3 regions of the Chromobacterium sp. ATCC 53434 genome follow, and region 3 is predicted to be linked to each of the others. Evidence: predicted binding sites of a transcription regulator. Region 3 holds the regulator's gene; each other region holds the start of a gene.
What was found. The regulator sigma-54, encoded in region 3, starts transcription at its own class of promoters, with help from an activator protein. The targets are predictions, from matches to a motif close to CTGGCACGCTTCATGCTT.

Region 1: a site for sigma-54 is predicted at 1,968-1,985, ahead of glnL (nitrogen regulation protein NR(II)). Genes of this name have one in related genera too.
Region 2: a site for sigma-54 is predicted at 2,421-2,438, ahead of CXB49_RS19000 (pilin). Genes of this name have one in related genera too.

The regions. Positions count from the first base shown of each region.
Region 1 covers NZ_CP025429.1:736,199-740,594, reverse strand. Annotated here, with positions in the region: gene glnA (glutamate--ammonia ligase) at 1-1,294, shown strand, start outside; gene CXB49_RS03395 (DUF4124 domain-containing protein) at 1,427-1,885, shown strand; gene glnL (nitrogen regulation protein NR(II)) at 2,039-3,100, shown strand; gene ntrC (nitrogen regulation protein NR(I)) at 3,132-4,396, shown strand, end outside.
Region 2 covers NZ_CP025429.1:4,278,332-4,282,727, forward strand. Annotated here, with positions in the region: gene CXB49_RS18990 (PglL family O-oligosaccharyltransferase) at 1-1,167, opposite strand, end outside; gene CXB49_RS18995 (pilin) at 1,234-1,710, opposite strand; gene CXB49_RS19000 (pilin) at 1,809-2,285, opposite strand; gene CXB49_RS19005 (adenosylmethionine--8-amino-7-oxononanoate transaminase) at 2,578-3,927, shown strand; gene CXB49_RS19010 (hypothetical protein) at 3,998-4,396, shown strand, end outside.
Region 3 covers NZ_CP025429.1:1,040,256-1,044,651, forward strand. Annotated here, with positions in the region: gene hprK (HPr(Ser) kinase/phosphatase) at 1-170, opposite strand, end outside; gene ptsN (PTS IIA-like nitrogen regulatory protein PtsN) at 163-624, opposite strand; gene hpf (ribosome hibernation-promoting factor, HPF/YfiA family) at 747-1,085, opposite strand; gene CXB49_RS04915 (RNA polymerase factor sigma-54) at 1,154-2,551, opposite strand; gene lptB (LPS export ABC transporter ATP-binding protein) at 2,558-3,286, opposite strand; gene lptA (lipopolysaccharide transport periplasmic protein LptA) at 3,283-3,846, opposite strand; gene lptC (LPS export ABC transporter periplasmic protein LptC) at 3,836-4,396, opposite strand, start outside.

The DNA of each region.
Region 1 (4,396 bases), 300 kb from region 3:
CGCCGACGACTGGTTCGAACGCGGCCACGCCTTCGACGGCTCCTCCATCGCCGGCTGGAAAGGCATCCAGGCATCCGACATGCTGCTGATGGCCGATCCGGCCACCGCCCGCATCGACCCCTTCTTCGACGAACCGACCGTGTTCATGCACTGCGACGTGATCGACCCGGCCGACGGCAAGGGCTACGACCGCGACCCGCGCTCGATCGCCAAGCGCGCCGAAGCCTATCTGAAGGCCTCCGGCCACGGCGACACCGCCTACTTCGGCCCGGAGCCGGAATTCTTCATCTTCGACAGCATCACCTGGGGCACCGACATGTCCGGCTGCTTCGTCAAGATCAAGGCCGAGGAAGCGGCCTGGGCGTCGGCCGAGGAATTCGAGGGCGGCAATATGGGTCACCGCCCGGGCGTCAAGGGCGGCTACTTCCCGGTCCCGCCGGTCGACTCCTCGCAAGACATCCGCTCCGCGATGGTGCTGCTGCTGGAAGAATTGGGCGTGCCGGTCGAGGTGCACCACCACGAAGTGGCGACCGCCGGCCAGAACGAGATCGGCACCCGCTTCAGCACGCTGACCCAACGCGCCGACTGGACCCAGATCCTGAAATACGTCGTGCACAACGTCGCCCACAGCTACGGCAAGACCGCCACCTTCATGCCGAAACCGATCGTCGGCGACAACGGCTCCGGCATGCACGTGCACCAGTCGATCTGGAAGGACGGCGTCAACCTGTTCGCCGGCGACGGCTATGCCGGCCTGTCCGACACCGCGCTGTACTACATCGGCGGCATCATCAAGCACGCCAAGGCGCTGAACGCCATCACCAATCCGGGCACCAACTCGTACAAGCGCCTGGTGCCGCACTACGAAGCGCCGGTGAAGCTGGCCTACTCGGCGAAGAACCGTTCCGCCTCGATCCGCATCCCGCACGTGGCCAGCCCGAAGGCTCGCCGCATCGAAGCGCGTTTCCCGGATCCGCTGGCCAACCCGTACCTGTGCTTCTCCGCGCTGTTGATGGCCGGCCTGGACGGCATCCAGAACAAGATCCACCCGGGCGACGCCGCCGACAAGAACCTGTACGATCTGCCGCCGGAAGAAGACAAGCTGATCCCGACCGTGTGCGCCAGCCTGGACGAGGCGCTGGACGCGCTGGACAAGGATCGCGAGTTCCTGACCCGCGGCGGCGTGTTCTCCAATGAATGGATCGACGCCTACATCGAACTGAAGATGCAGGAAGTCAACCTGACCCGCATGACCACCCACCCGGTGGAATTCGCGATGTACTACTCGCTGTAAGCCGGCTCAAGCGCGGCAGACCGGACGGCGGCCCTCGTGGCCGCCGTTTTCGTGTCAGCCGTCCGAACGCGCATATGACGCGGCCGCCGGATTTGCTTATCATGCAGATGCCACCTAATCCAGTCACGCACGATGAAGACACTCGCCCTCTGCCTGCTGCTGGCCTGCTGCGCCGCCCAGGCCGACACCATCTACAAGTACGTCGACGCGAACGGCAACGTCACCTATACCAATGTGCCGCTTCGCGGCGCGCAGCCGATCAAGCTGAATCCGCTGTCGTCCTATCCCAGCCGAAAAAATGGTTCGGCGCCGGCCAAGCCGGCGGCGTCGGGCGGCTATCCCAATGTCGACGCCGGCACCCAGAAGCAGCGCGACGGCGGCCGCAAGAAGATTCTGGAACAGGAACTGGCCAACGAGGCCAAGGCGCTGGACGCGGCGAAGCAGGCGCTAACCGAGGGCAAGGCCGTCCGGCTCGGCAACGAGGCGCGCAACTATCAGAAATATCTCGACCGCGTGCAGAAGCTGCAGGACGAGGTGACCGACCGCGAGAAGAATGTCGACGCGCTGAAGCGCGAACTGGGCATGCAGTAGCAAAATGCACCATTTTGGTGCAAACTGAGCCGACCCTGCCCGCCGACGGCGCCAGCCCCCGCATCATCCGGCGTCGCGCCGGCTGGCGCGCTTATTGCTGAGACATCGGCGCGGCCCCCGCCGCCAGCCCATCATCATCACAAGCGGACCCCAATGCCCATACCCAGCTTTGCCGGACTGGAGCTGCTCGACACGCCGGTGCTGATCTGCGACGCCGACGCCGCGCTGCGCTTCGTCAACCCCGCCTGCGAGAACCTGCTGGCGCTGGGCAGCCGCGAGCTGCTGCGCCACGGACTGACCGACTTGTTCCAGCCCTGCCCGGCGCTGCGGCAGGCGCTGGACACCGCCTTGCGCCAGGGCGCCAGCTATATCGAACACGATCTGGAACTGCAGGCCCAGCACAGCGGCGCCGCGCTGCACGTGGCGCTGACCATCACCCCCATCGACATCGACGGCGGCCTGGCGCTGATCGAACTCAGGCCGCTGGACCAGCAGTTGAAGATCGCCAACGAGGAACGCTTGCTGCTGCAGCATCAGGCCAACCGCGAGCTGATCCGCAATCTGGCGCACGAGATCAAGAACCCGCTGGGCGGCATACGCGGCGCGGCGCAGCTGTTGGAGCACGAACTGGCCGACCGGCCGGAGCTGAAAGAGTACACCGAGGTGATCACCGAGGAGGCGCGGCGGCTGCAGACGCTGGTGGACCGGTTGCTGGCGCCGCACCGCAGCCACAGCCGCGGCCCGGTCAACATCCACGAAGTGCTCGAGCGGGTGCGCAGCATCGCGCTGGCCCAGCATCCGCAGGGCCTGGCGCTGACGCGCGACTACGACACCAGCCTGCCGATGCTGTCGGCCGACAAGGAACAGCTGATCCAGGTGGTGCTGAACATCGTCAACAACGCGGTGCAGGCGCTGCGCGGCCAGGGCCGCGTCGTGCTGCGCACGCGGGTGGCGCGCCAGATCACGCTGGCGCGCAAGCGTCACCAGCTGGCGCTGAAACTGCAGATCGTCGACGACGGCCCCGGCATTCCCGACGACATACGCGACCACATCTTCTACCCGCTGGTCACCGGCCGAGCCGAAGGCACCGGGCTGGGACTGACGCTGGCGCAGGCCTTCGTCCACCAGCACGGCGGCAGCATAGAATTCGAGTCGCGCCCGGGCCAGACCTGCTTCACCGTACTGCTGCCGTTCGGCCCCGACGCCGCCGGCTGAACGCCCCGACAAGAACAACAGGAGAAACACCATGGCCAAGCCGGTCTGGATCATAGACGACGACAAGGCGATACGCTGGGTGCTGGAAAAAGCGCTGACCCGGGCCGACATCGGCTTCGACAGCTTCTCCAGCGCCGACGACGCGCTGAACGCGCTGTACGACGACACCCCGCAGGCGATCATTTCCGACATCCGCATGCCCGGCACCGACGGGCTGAAATTCCTGGCCAAGGTGAAGGCCGAGCATCCGCAGCTGCCGGTCATCATCATGACCGCGCACTCGGACCTCGACTCCGCGGTGTCGGCCTTCCAGGGCGGCGCCTTCGAATATCTGCCCAAGCCTTTCGACATCGACCAGGCGGTGCTGCTGATCGAGCGGGCGCTGGCGGAAAACCAGGCGGGCGACGACGGCGCGGACAGCCTGGAGGCGATGCCGGTGCTGCTGGGGCAGGCGCCGGCGATGCAGGACGTGTTCCGCGCGATAGGCCGGCTGGCGCAATCGAGCGTCACCGTGCTGATCACCGGCGAGTCCGGCACCGGCAAGGAGCGGGTGGCCGAGGCCCTGCACCGCCATTCGGCGCGCGCCGGCAAGCCGTTCATCGCGCTGAACACCGCCGCGATTCCGAAGGACTTGCTGGAGTCCGAGCTGTTCGGCCACGAGAAGGGCGCCTTCACCGGCGCGCTGGCCACGCGCCGCGGCCGCTTCGAGGAAGCCGAAGGCGGCACGCTGTTCCTGGACGAGATCGGCGACATGCCGACCGAGCTGCAGACGCGGCTGCTGAGGGTGCTGTCCGACGGCCATTTCTACCGCGTCGGCGGCCACACGCCGATCAAGGCCAATGTGCGGGTGATCGCCGCCACCCACCAGAATCTGGAACAACGGGTGCGCGAGGGCCGCTTCCGCGAAGACCTGTATCACCGCCTGAATGTGATACGGCTGCGGCTGCCGCCGCTGCGGGAGCGCCGCGAGGACATCCCGTTGCTGGCGCGCCACTTCCTCGCCAGAAGCGCCTCCCAGCTCGGCGTCGAGCCGAAGCGGCTGTCGGAGGCGGCGATGGCGCTGATCCAGCGCAGCGCCTTCACCGGCAATGTGCGCGAGCTGGAAAACCTGTGCCAGTGGATCTGCGTGATGGCGCCAGGCCAGACCGTCGAGGTGGCGGACCTGCCGCCCGAGTTGCGCGAGCCGACCGGCCGCGACCTGGCCACGACGGATGGAGATTGGGAAAAGCAGCTGGTCGACGAGATCCGCCTGCGGCTGCAGGCCGGCGAGATCGGCATCGCCGACACATTGATCCA
Region 2 (4,396 bases), 1.9 Mb from region 3:
CAGGTTTTCCGGGCTCTGCCGCCCGCGGCCGAAGAAGGGCAGCAAACAGACCAGCAGCCCCGCCACCGCGAGCAGCGCGCCGCTGAGGCCGGTCTCGGCCAATAGCTGGAAGATCAGATTGTGGCTCTGGGTGAACAACACCCCTTCCGGATACTTCGGCAGGCCGCCGTAGGCCTCCAGCCATACCGACTGCGCCGGGTAGCGCGCCAGGCCGACGCCGAACCACGGATGCTCGCCGAACACCATCCAGGCCTTGGTCCACTCGATGCGGCGCCGCGCGCCGAAGCCGGCGTCCAGCATCCGCTCAGAACCGCTCTGCGCGTGTATCGGCAGGCCCAGCCGGTTCAGCGCCCAGACGATCTCTTCATTGAACAGCTGCACCAGCGCCAGCACGATCATCGCCGCGATCAGCGCCCGCAGCATCCGCAGCAGCGTCTCGTCCCCGCCGCCGCGCCGCTGCCAGAACCAGGCCAGCAGGCACAGGCCCAGGCCATAGGCCAGCGGCAGCCGCGCGCCGGACCAGGTGAGGAACAACAGCTGGAACAGCACCAGCGCCGCGCAGAAGCCGGCGCGCAGCCGGCCGCGGCCGTACAGATAGCACGAGGCCACCACGCTCCAGCTCAAATACTGCGCGTATTGATTGCGCTGGCCGACATTGCCCATCACCTCGGTCGGCGCCAGCGCGTTGAACATCACCAGCCCCTCGCAGCGGCGCGCCAGGTCCAGCAGCTGTATGCCGCCCAACACGATCTGCAGGCAGCTGCCCAGGATCAGGCAGGACGCCAGTATCTCGCAGACGCGTGTCAGATCCGGCCGGACGCGGTTGGCCAGAAACATGGCCAGCAGCAGCATCACCGCCAGACTGGCGATGCCGAGAATGGCCGGCTGGTAATTCCGCAGCAGCAAGCCATTGCTCAGCGACAGCAGCATCAGCAGCGCGGCCAGCGCCGGCGCCGAGGCGGACAGCCGCACCGCGCCGCCGCCGCGGATCGCGAACAGACCGCCTACGCCGACCGCCAGCACCACGAAGGCATTGGTCCACCAGTCCTGCAGCGGCGTGAAGCGCAGGCAATTGAGAAAGGGAAAGACGAAACAGCAGCAAAAAAAGACGTATAGCGGGAAATCATTTAGGCCGGCCTTGCCGGCCGGCTGGGTTTGACTGTCCATCTGCGCCATCCGCGATCGAATGGGGTGATTATACCCATGCGCCCGTCAAGCGGCGCGCGCCGGGGCCTACTGCCTGCAGGCGGTCGGCACCCAGTTGGCCTGCAACTGCGAGCCGGCGGCGATCGCCGTGGTGCCGGAACCGGTATAGGTGCAGGACCACGTCATCGTGCCGGACCCCGGCGTCGGCACCAGGTCCAGCAATCCGCCGCTGGATACCGTGCTGTTGTAGGTGATCTGGATCACGCCGCTGGCCAGCACCGCCACCTGGCTGACGGCGTTGCCGGTGATAGACGCCGCGCTGGCCAGGCCGTAGGAGGTGTTGTACGGCGAAGTCCCGGTGCTGGCGTAGGCGTTCTTGCTCGAGTAGTACTCGCCGATGGCGGTCTTGGCGGCGTCGGCCAGCGCCAGGCCCTCGGTGACCCGCGCCCGCCTGACGTAGTCCTGATAGACCGGAATCGCCAGCGCGGCCAATATGCCGACGATGGCGACGACTATCATCAGTTCGATCAGGGTAAAGCCTCGTTGCTCGATTCTGCTCTGCATGTGCGCGCTCCCGTCGTAGTCTCCGGATGACGGCGGCCGGCGCCGGAAAAGCGAGAGGCACCGCAGTGCCTCTCGTCGCGCCGGCCGTCAATCCATGCTTACTGACGGCAGCTGGTCGGCACCCAGTTGGCCAGCAGCTGCGAACCGGCGGCGATCGCGGTGGCGCCGGAGCCGGTATAGGTGCAGGCCCAGGTCACCGAGCCGGAAGTGATGGCGGGCACCAGGTCGAGCAAGGCCCCGCTGGACACCGTGCTGTTGTAGGTGATCTGGATCACGCCGCTGGCCAGCACCGCCACCTGACTGACCGAGTTGCCGGTGATCGACGCCGCGCCGGCCAGGCCGTAGGAGGTGTTGTACGGCGAGGTGCCGGTGGTGGAGAAGGCGTTGTTGGACGAGTAGTACTCGGTGACGGCGGTTTTGGCCGCGTCGGCCAGCGCCAGACCTTCCGTCACCCGCGCCCGCTTGGTGTAGTCCTGATAGGCCGGAATGGCGATGGCGGCCAGAATGCCGACGATGGCCACCACGATCATCAGCTCGATCAGGGTGAAGCCCTGCTGAATCTGTCTTGTCTTCATGTTGAACTCCCGGGTTGCCAAGCTTTAGCCAAATTCGGATCGGACCGCCGGCCGATGCCGGAACGCCTCTCCGCCTCTTCCCTTACATGCGCGCAAGCCGGGCCGGAGGGCCCGCGATTGTTGTGGTTGGATACAGAGCAGGAAACATGCCAGCCGGCTGCAAGCGGCTTTGCCGCGGCGATGACGACGACTAACCTGCCGCCGATCGGCACAAGTTGACGTTTTTCGTCACATCGAAGCGGCGGCGCCGGCTGTGCTAGCATCGACCATCCCCATTTCAGGAGCCCACCGCATGAGCAACCAAGCCTGGCTGGAGCGCAGCTTCGCCGCCGTCTGGCATCCTTGCACCCAGATGAAACGCCACGAGCGGCTGCCCATCGTTCCGATCGCCTCCGCCGACGGCGTCTGGCTCAGCGACTTCGACGGCAAGCGCTATCTGGACGGCGTCAGCTCATGGTGGGTCAATCTGTTCGGCCACGGCCATCCGCGCATCAAGGCGGCGATACGCCAGCAGCTGGACAGCCTCGAGCACGTGATGCTGGCCGGCTTCACGCACCGGCCGGTGGTGGAGCTGTCCGAGCGGCTGGCCGCGCTGTCCGGCCTCGGCCACGCCTTCTACGGCTCGGACGGCGCCAGCGCCACCGAGATCGCGCTGAAGATGAGTTTCCACTACTGGAAGAACGTCGGCCGACCGCAAAAAACCCGCTTCGTCAGTCTGGAGAACAGTTATCACGGCGAAACCGTGGGCGCGCTGGCGGTCACCGACGTGCCGCTGTTCTCGTCGACCTACGCCGAGCTGTTGAAGCCGGCGCTGCGGACGCCGTCGCCGGACGCACGCCAGGCCGCCGACGGCGAGACCGCCGCCGACGTCGCGCTGCGCGCCGCCCGCTCGCTGGAAAACCTGCTGGCCAAGCGCGGCGACGAAATCGCCGCCGTCATCGTCGAACCGCTGGTGCAGGGCGCGGCCGGCATGGCGATGTACGACCCGGTCTATCTGAGCGAGCTGCGGCGGCTGTGCGACCAATACCAGGTGCACTTGATCGCCGACGAGATCGCCGTCGGCTTCGGCCGCAGCGGCAGCTTCTTCGCCTGCCAGCAGGCCGGGATCACACCGGACTTCCTGTGCCTGTCCAAGGGCATCACCGGCGGCTTCCTGCCGCTGTCCTGCGTGCTGACCCGCGACGAGATCTACCAGGCCTTCTATCACGACGAGGTCGCGCGCGGCTTTCTGCACTCGCACAGCTATACCGGCAACGCGCTGGCCTGCGCGGCCGCGCTGGCGGTGCTGGACATCTTCGAGGACGAGCGGGTGCTGGAGCGCAACCGCGCCAAGGCCGCGGAATTCACCGCCAGGATGGCGCCGCTGGCCTCGCGGCCGGAAATCCGCCATTTCCGCCATTGCGGCATGATCTGGGCATTCGACGTCGACACTTCGCGGTCGGACTTTGCATTGGCTTTTTTTTCGGCCATGCTGAAACGCGGATGCCTGTTGCGACCGATAGGAAAAACGGTCTACTTCATGCCGCCGTATACGCTGAACAACGAAGAGATGGACTGGCTGGTGGAGGCCAGCTGCGCCGCGCTGGACGAAGTGCTGTCCGGCGCCGGGGATATCGGACACGATCCCGCCGCGCTGCCCTGAAACGGCCGCGACCGCCCGCCCCCGACGGAGCCTTGTCCAGATGCTGTCACTCGCCTTGCCGAAAAAGGATATGGACCCGCAACTCGTCGATACCCAACCCGCCAGCGTGGCCGCCTGGCTGGAACGCCTGCCCTACGCCGACCTTCCGGAATGCGGCAGGCTGCTCGGCCAGGGGCTGTACCACCTCGGCCGCACTCCGCTCGACCCGATGCAGCGCTACAAGCTGCTGAAGCTCTATCTGAAGGCGCTGGACCGCTACTATCCTCTGCTGGAGGGCGAAACCCAGCACAGCGACATCCTGTCCTCGCCGAAAACCCGGCTGCTGGCGATGCTGGGCGTCAAGCTGTTCGCCAATCTGTTCGTCGCCTTCAAGCAGACGCTGAACGAGAAGCTCGCCCGCAACGCGCTGCTCGATCGCGACCAACCCAAGATAGAGCTGCTGCTGTACACGATGCTGGCGGCGCGCCAA
Region 3 (4,396 bases):
ACCTGCACCCGGTTCGGGTGGATGAAGTTCAGGTGGCCGACCAGCGCCAGCGTCGGGCGCTGGTCGTCGTTGCCGATCACATTGTCGGAGCCGCCGGTGCCGGCCACCCAGGTCAGATTGAGTTTCTGCTGATTTTCCTGGTACAGCCTGCGTACGGTGATGCTAGGCATTGGGGGTCCATTCGCTGAGCAACTGGTAGAGTTCGTCGCGGTTGGCGATGGCCAGCATCTTCTCGCGCATCTGGCGGCTGGAGAACATCTGCGCCAGTTCGGACAGGACCTGCAAGTGCAGGTCGGTGGCATGCTCGGGCACCAGCAGCACGAACAGGCACTGCACCGGCTTGCCGTCCGGCGCGTCGAACGGGATCGGCGCCTTCAGCCGGATGAACACGCCGGTGGCTTCCTTCAGGCCGCGGGCGCGGCCGTGCGGAATCGCCACGCCCTGTCCCAGTCCGGTGGAGCCCAGTTTTTCGCGGCTGAACAGGCTGTCGAAGATCTCGCTGCGGGCGATGCCGCGGGTGTTTTCCACCAACAGGCCCACCTGTTCGAACACCCGCTTCTTGCTGGAGACATCCAGATCGAGCAGCACATGGTCCGGAGTCAGGATTTTGCCGATGAGATTCATATTGGGTTATGCATGCGGCTCTTGGAGAAACCCGGAATTCTACGTTGCCTTGATAGTACTGAAAACCGGCAAGCGCAAAGAAAAACGGGAACCGTCCGGTTCCCGTTGCCTTCAGAGTCGCGTCACAGCGAGGCTTGCACAGCTTCGCCGGAACTTTGGCCGGTGCCCTGCGCGCGATGCTCGGTCAGCTTTTCCTTGTACTTCAACACCTGGCGATCCAGCTTGTCCATCAGCAGATCGATGGCGGCGTAGAGGTCTGCCTCGGACGCCTCGATGTGGATGTCCTTGCCGGACAGGTGCACGTTGACTTCCGCTTTTTGAACCAGTTTGTCCACCGAGAGAGTAACGGAGATGTCGATCACATGGTCGACGTGGCGGGTGATGCGCTCCAGTTTGTTTTCGATGTATTCGCGCAGCGACGGGGTGACTTCCAGGTGCAGGCCAGTTACTTTGAGGTTCATACCCTAGCTCCTTCTGGTGTTGACCGCCCGGTCGGGTTGCCGGGCGGCATTGTATTTCTCAAGGCCTGTCACAGCGCCTTGCGCAGATTCACCGCCGGAATCTGCATGGCTTCACGATACTTGGCTACGGTGCGTCTGGCAACCTGTATTCCCTGGCGGGCCAGCGCGTCGGCGATGGCGCTGTCGGACAGCGGTTTCGCGCGGTCCTCGCCGTCTATCATGCCGCGTATGTGAGCCTTGATGGCGGTGGCGGAGCATTCCCCTCCGCCGTCGGTTTCCAGCGAACTGCCGAAGAAGTACTTGAGCTCGAACAGGCCGCGCGGGCAGAGCAGGTACTTCTGGCTGGTCGAGCGGGAAACGGTGGATTCGTGCAGGCCGATCTCGTCCGCGATATCGCGCAGGATCAGCGGCCGCATCGCCACTTCGCCATGTTCAAAGAACGATTGCTGCCGTTCAACGATAGCTTCCGCCACTTTCAGAATAGTGTCAAATCGCTGCTGGATGTTCTTTACCAGCCAGCGCGCCTCCTGCAGCGGGCCGGCCAGTTCGCCGCCGGCGCCGCGTTTGTCGGCCAGCAGTCGCTCGTACAGGCGGTTGACGCGCAGCCGCGGCATCGCCGAGCGGTTCAGTTCGGCGACCCAGCGGCCGCGCAGCTTCCTGACCGCGATGTCGGGAATCACGTAGTGGATGTCGCCGTGGCCGTAGCCGCTGGCGGGGTAGGGGTTCAGCCGGGAGATCAGCGCCTGCGCCTGGCGCAGCGCCTCGTCCTGGCAGCCGAACAATTTCTTCAGCTTGGCGTAGTCGCGCCCGCCCAGCAGCTCCAGGTGTTCGCGCGCGATCTCCAGCGCCAGCGCGCGGCCGGGCTCGTCGGCCGGCCGCCGCAACAGCTGCAGTTGCAGCGATTCGGCCAACGAGCGCGCGCCGACGCCGGCCGGATCGAACTGCTGCAGCAGTGTCAGGCCGATGGCCAGCTCGTCGCTGTCCAGCTGCAGCTCCAGCGGCAGATTGCCGGCCAGCTCGTCGAGGTCCAGCGGCAGGTAGCCGTCGTCGTCCAGCTCTTCGATCAGCAGGCAGGCCACCGCGCGGTCGCGGTCGCTCAGCGCGATCTCCCCCAGCTGCGCCAGCAGGTGCTCGCGCAGGCTGGGCTGGCTGGGCACGTTGAGCATCGGATCATAGTCGTCGTCGCCGCCCTGGCGGGCGCCTGCGCCCCAGTCCAGCAGCTCGCCGGCGCCGTCGTCACGGCCGTCGGCGTCCTGCGTTTCGCCGGCGCCGCTGTCGGCGCCGTCCGGCGCGGCTTCGCCGTCGTGCGGCTCGTCGCCGCGCTCCAGCAGCGGGTTGTCGAGCAGGAAGCGATCCACCTCGGCTTGCAGGTCCAGCGTGGACAGCTGCAGCAGTTTGATCGATTGCTGCAGCTGTGGCGTCAGCGTCAGTTGCTGCGAGACCTTGAGCTGAAGGGCCTGTTTCATCGCCGCTTACAGATGGAAGTGCTCGCCGAGGTAGACCTCGCGCACCTTGTCGTTGTTGACCAGCTCCTCCGGCTGGCCGGAAGCCAGCACCGAGCCGTCGCTGATGATGTAGGCGCGGTCGCAGATGCGCAGCGTCTCGCGGACGTTGTGGTCGGTGATCAGCACGCCGATGCCGCGTTCCTTCAGGAAGGAGATGATTTTCTGGATGTCGATCACCGCGATCGGGTCGACGCCGGCGAACGGCTCGTCCAGCAGGATGAAGCGCGGTCGGGTGGCCAGCACGCGGGCGATTTCGACCCGGCGCCGCTCGCCGCCGGACAGCGACAGCGCGTTGCTGTCGCGCAGATGGCCGATGTTCAGGTCGTCCAGCAGCAGATCCAGCTCCTTCTCCAGCTCCTTGCCCTTGCGGCCGGAGATTTCCAAGATGGCGGCGATGTTCTCCTCCACCGTCATCCGGCGGAAGATCGACGCCTCCTGCGGCAGGTAGCCTAGGCCGAGCTGGGCGCGCTGGTGTATCGGATAGCGGGTGATGGAGGCGTCGTCCAGCCGGATGTCGCCGTCGTCGGCGCCGATCAGGCCGACGATCATGTAGAAGCTGGTGGTCTTGCCGGCGCCGTTGGGGCCGAGCAGGCCGACGACTTCGCCGCTCTCAATGCTCAGCGAGACGTCCTTGACCACGGTGCGCTTCTTGAAGCGCTTCTTCAGGCGGGAAACGGTCAGTATGCTGGGGCTCATCGCGGGTCGGCTCCGGCGGCGGGCTTGGCGGCCGCGGGCTGCGAGGCGGTGTTCTTCGGCTGCAGGATCACAGTGGTGCGGCCGCCCTTGCCGGCTGCCGCGCCGCTGCCGCCGCCGAGCACCTGGTAGGTCTCGTTCTGGGTGTCGTAGGTGATCACGGTGCCTATCGCCAGGTCGCCGTTGCGCTTGACGCGGGCGTTGCCGGTCAGCACCGCGCTGTGGGCGGCGCTATTGTAATCGAGCTTGCTGGACTGGCCTTCGACCCAGCCGCCGTTGTTGTCCATCTTCTGGCGGAAGGTGACGATGCGGCCGGTGGCCTGCAAGGTCTGGTTGCCCTGTTTGTCCTGGGTGGCCACCACCTTGTCGGCGTTCAGGCGCAGCGTGCCCTGCACCACGACCACATTGCCGGTGCAGACGGAAACGCCTTTGATCTGGTCCATGGTGCAGCCGTTGTCGCTGGTGATTTCCAGCGGCTTGTTGCGGTCGGCCTGTTCGGCCTGAGCGAGCGCGGAGGCGGCCAGCAGCAGGCTGGCCAATGCGATTCGGGACTTATTTGGCATAGGTGATCTTGGTTGTGGACAGCAGGTGGAGCAGGCCCAGCGGCTCCTGGTAGGTGAAGCCTATCGAGTTGGCCACCGAATTGCCGTGGTGTATCACCGACGGTGCTTTCGAGCTGGCGTAGCGTTTGCCGGTGTCGACGAACATCGCGCTGCTTTCCAGCCGGGTTTCCGGTTGCTTGCTGTCTGCGGGTTTGATCAAAACGACTTTCTTGTCGAAGAAAGCCTGCTGGTTCTTGTTGTTGTAGCGGCCGCTTTCGCCGATGACGCGGTATTGCAGCGTCCCTTGCTGATACTGGTACAGGTCGGGATTCTCGAAATAGGCGTCCGGCTTGCCCGGATATTGCCACATCCGGCTGGCGATCAGCTTGTCCAGCAGCAGGCCCTGCTTGTCGTAGCGGGTGGCGACCATGCTTTCCGCGACGTACTCCGGCTTGTCTGGATCCAGGTCGCGGCGGTGGCTGTCCCAGCGCGAGATCTGGTCCAGCCACACGGTCAGCAGCGCGGTCAGGCCGATCAGCAATATCGGGAACAGCCGGTGCGAGCGCAATAG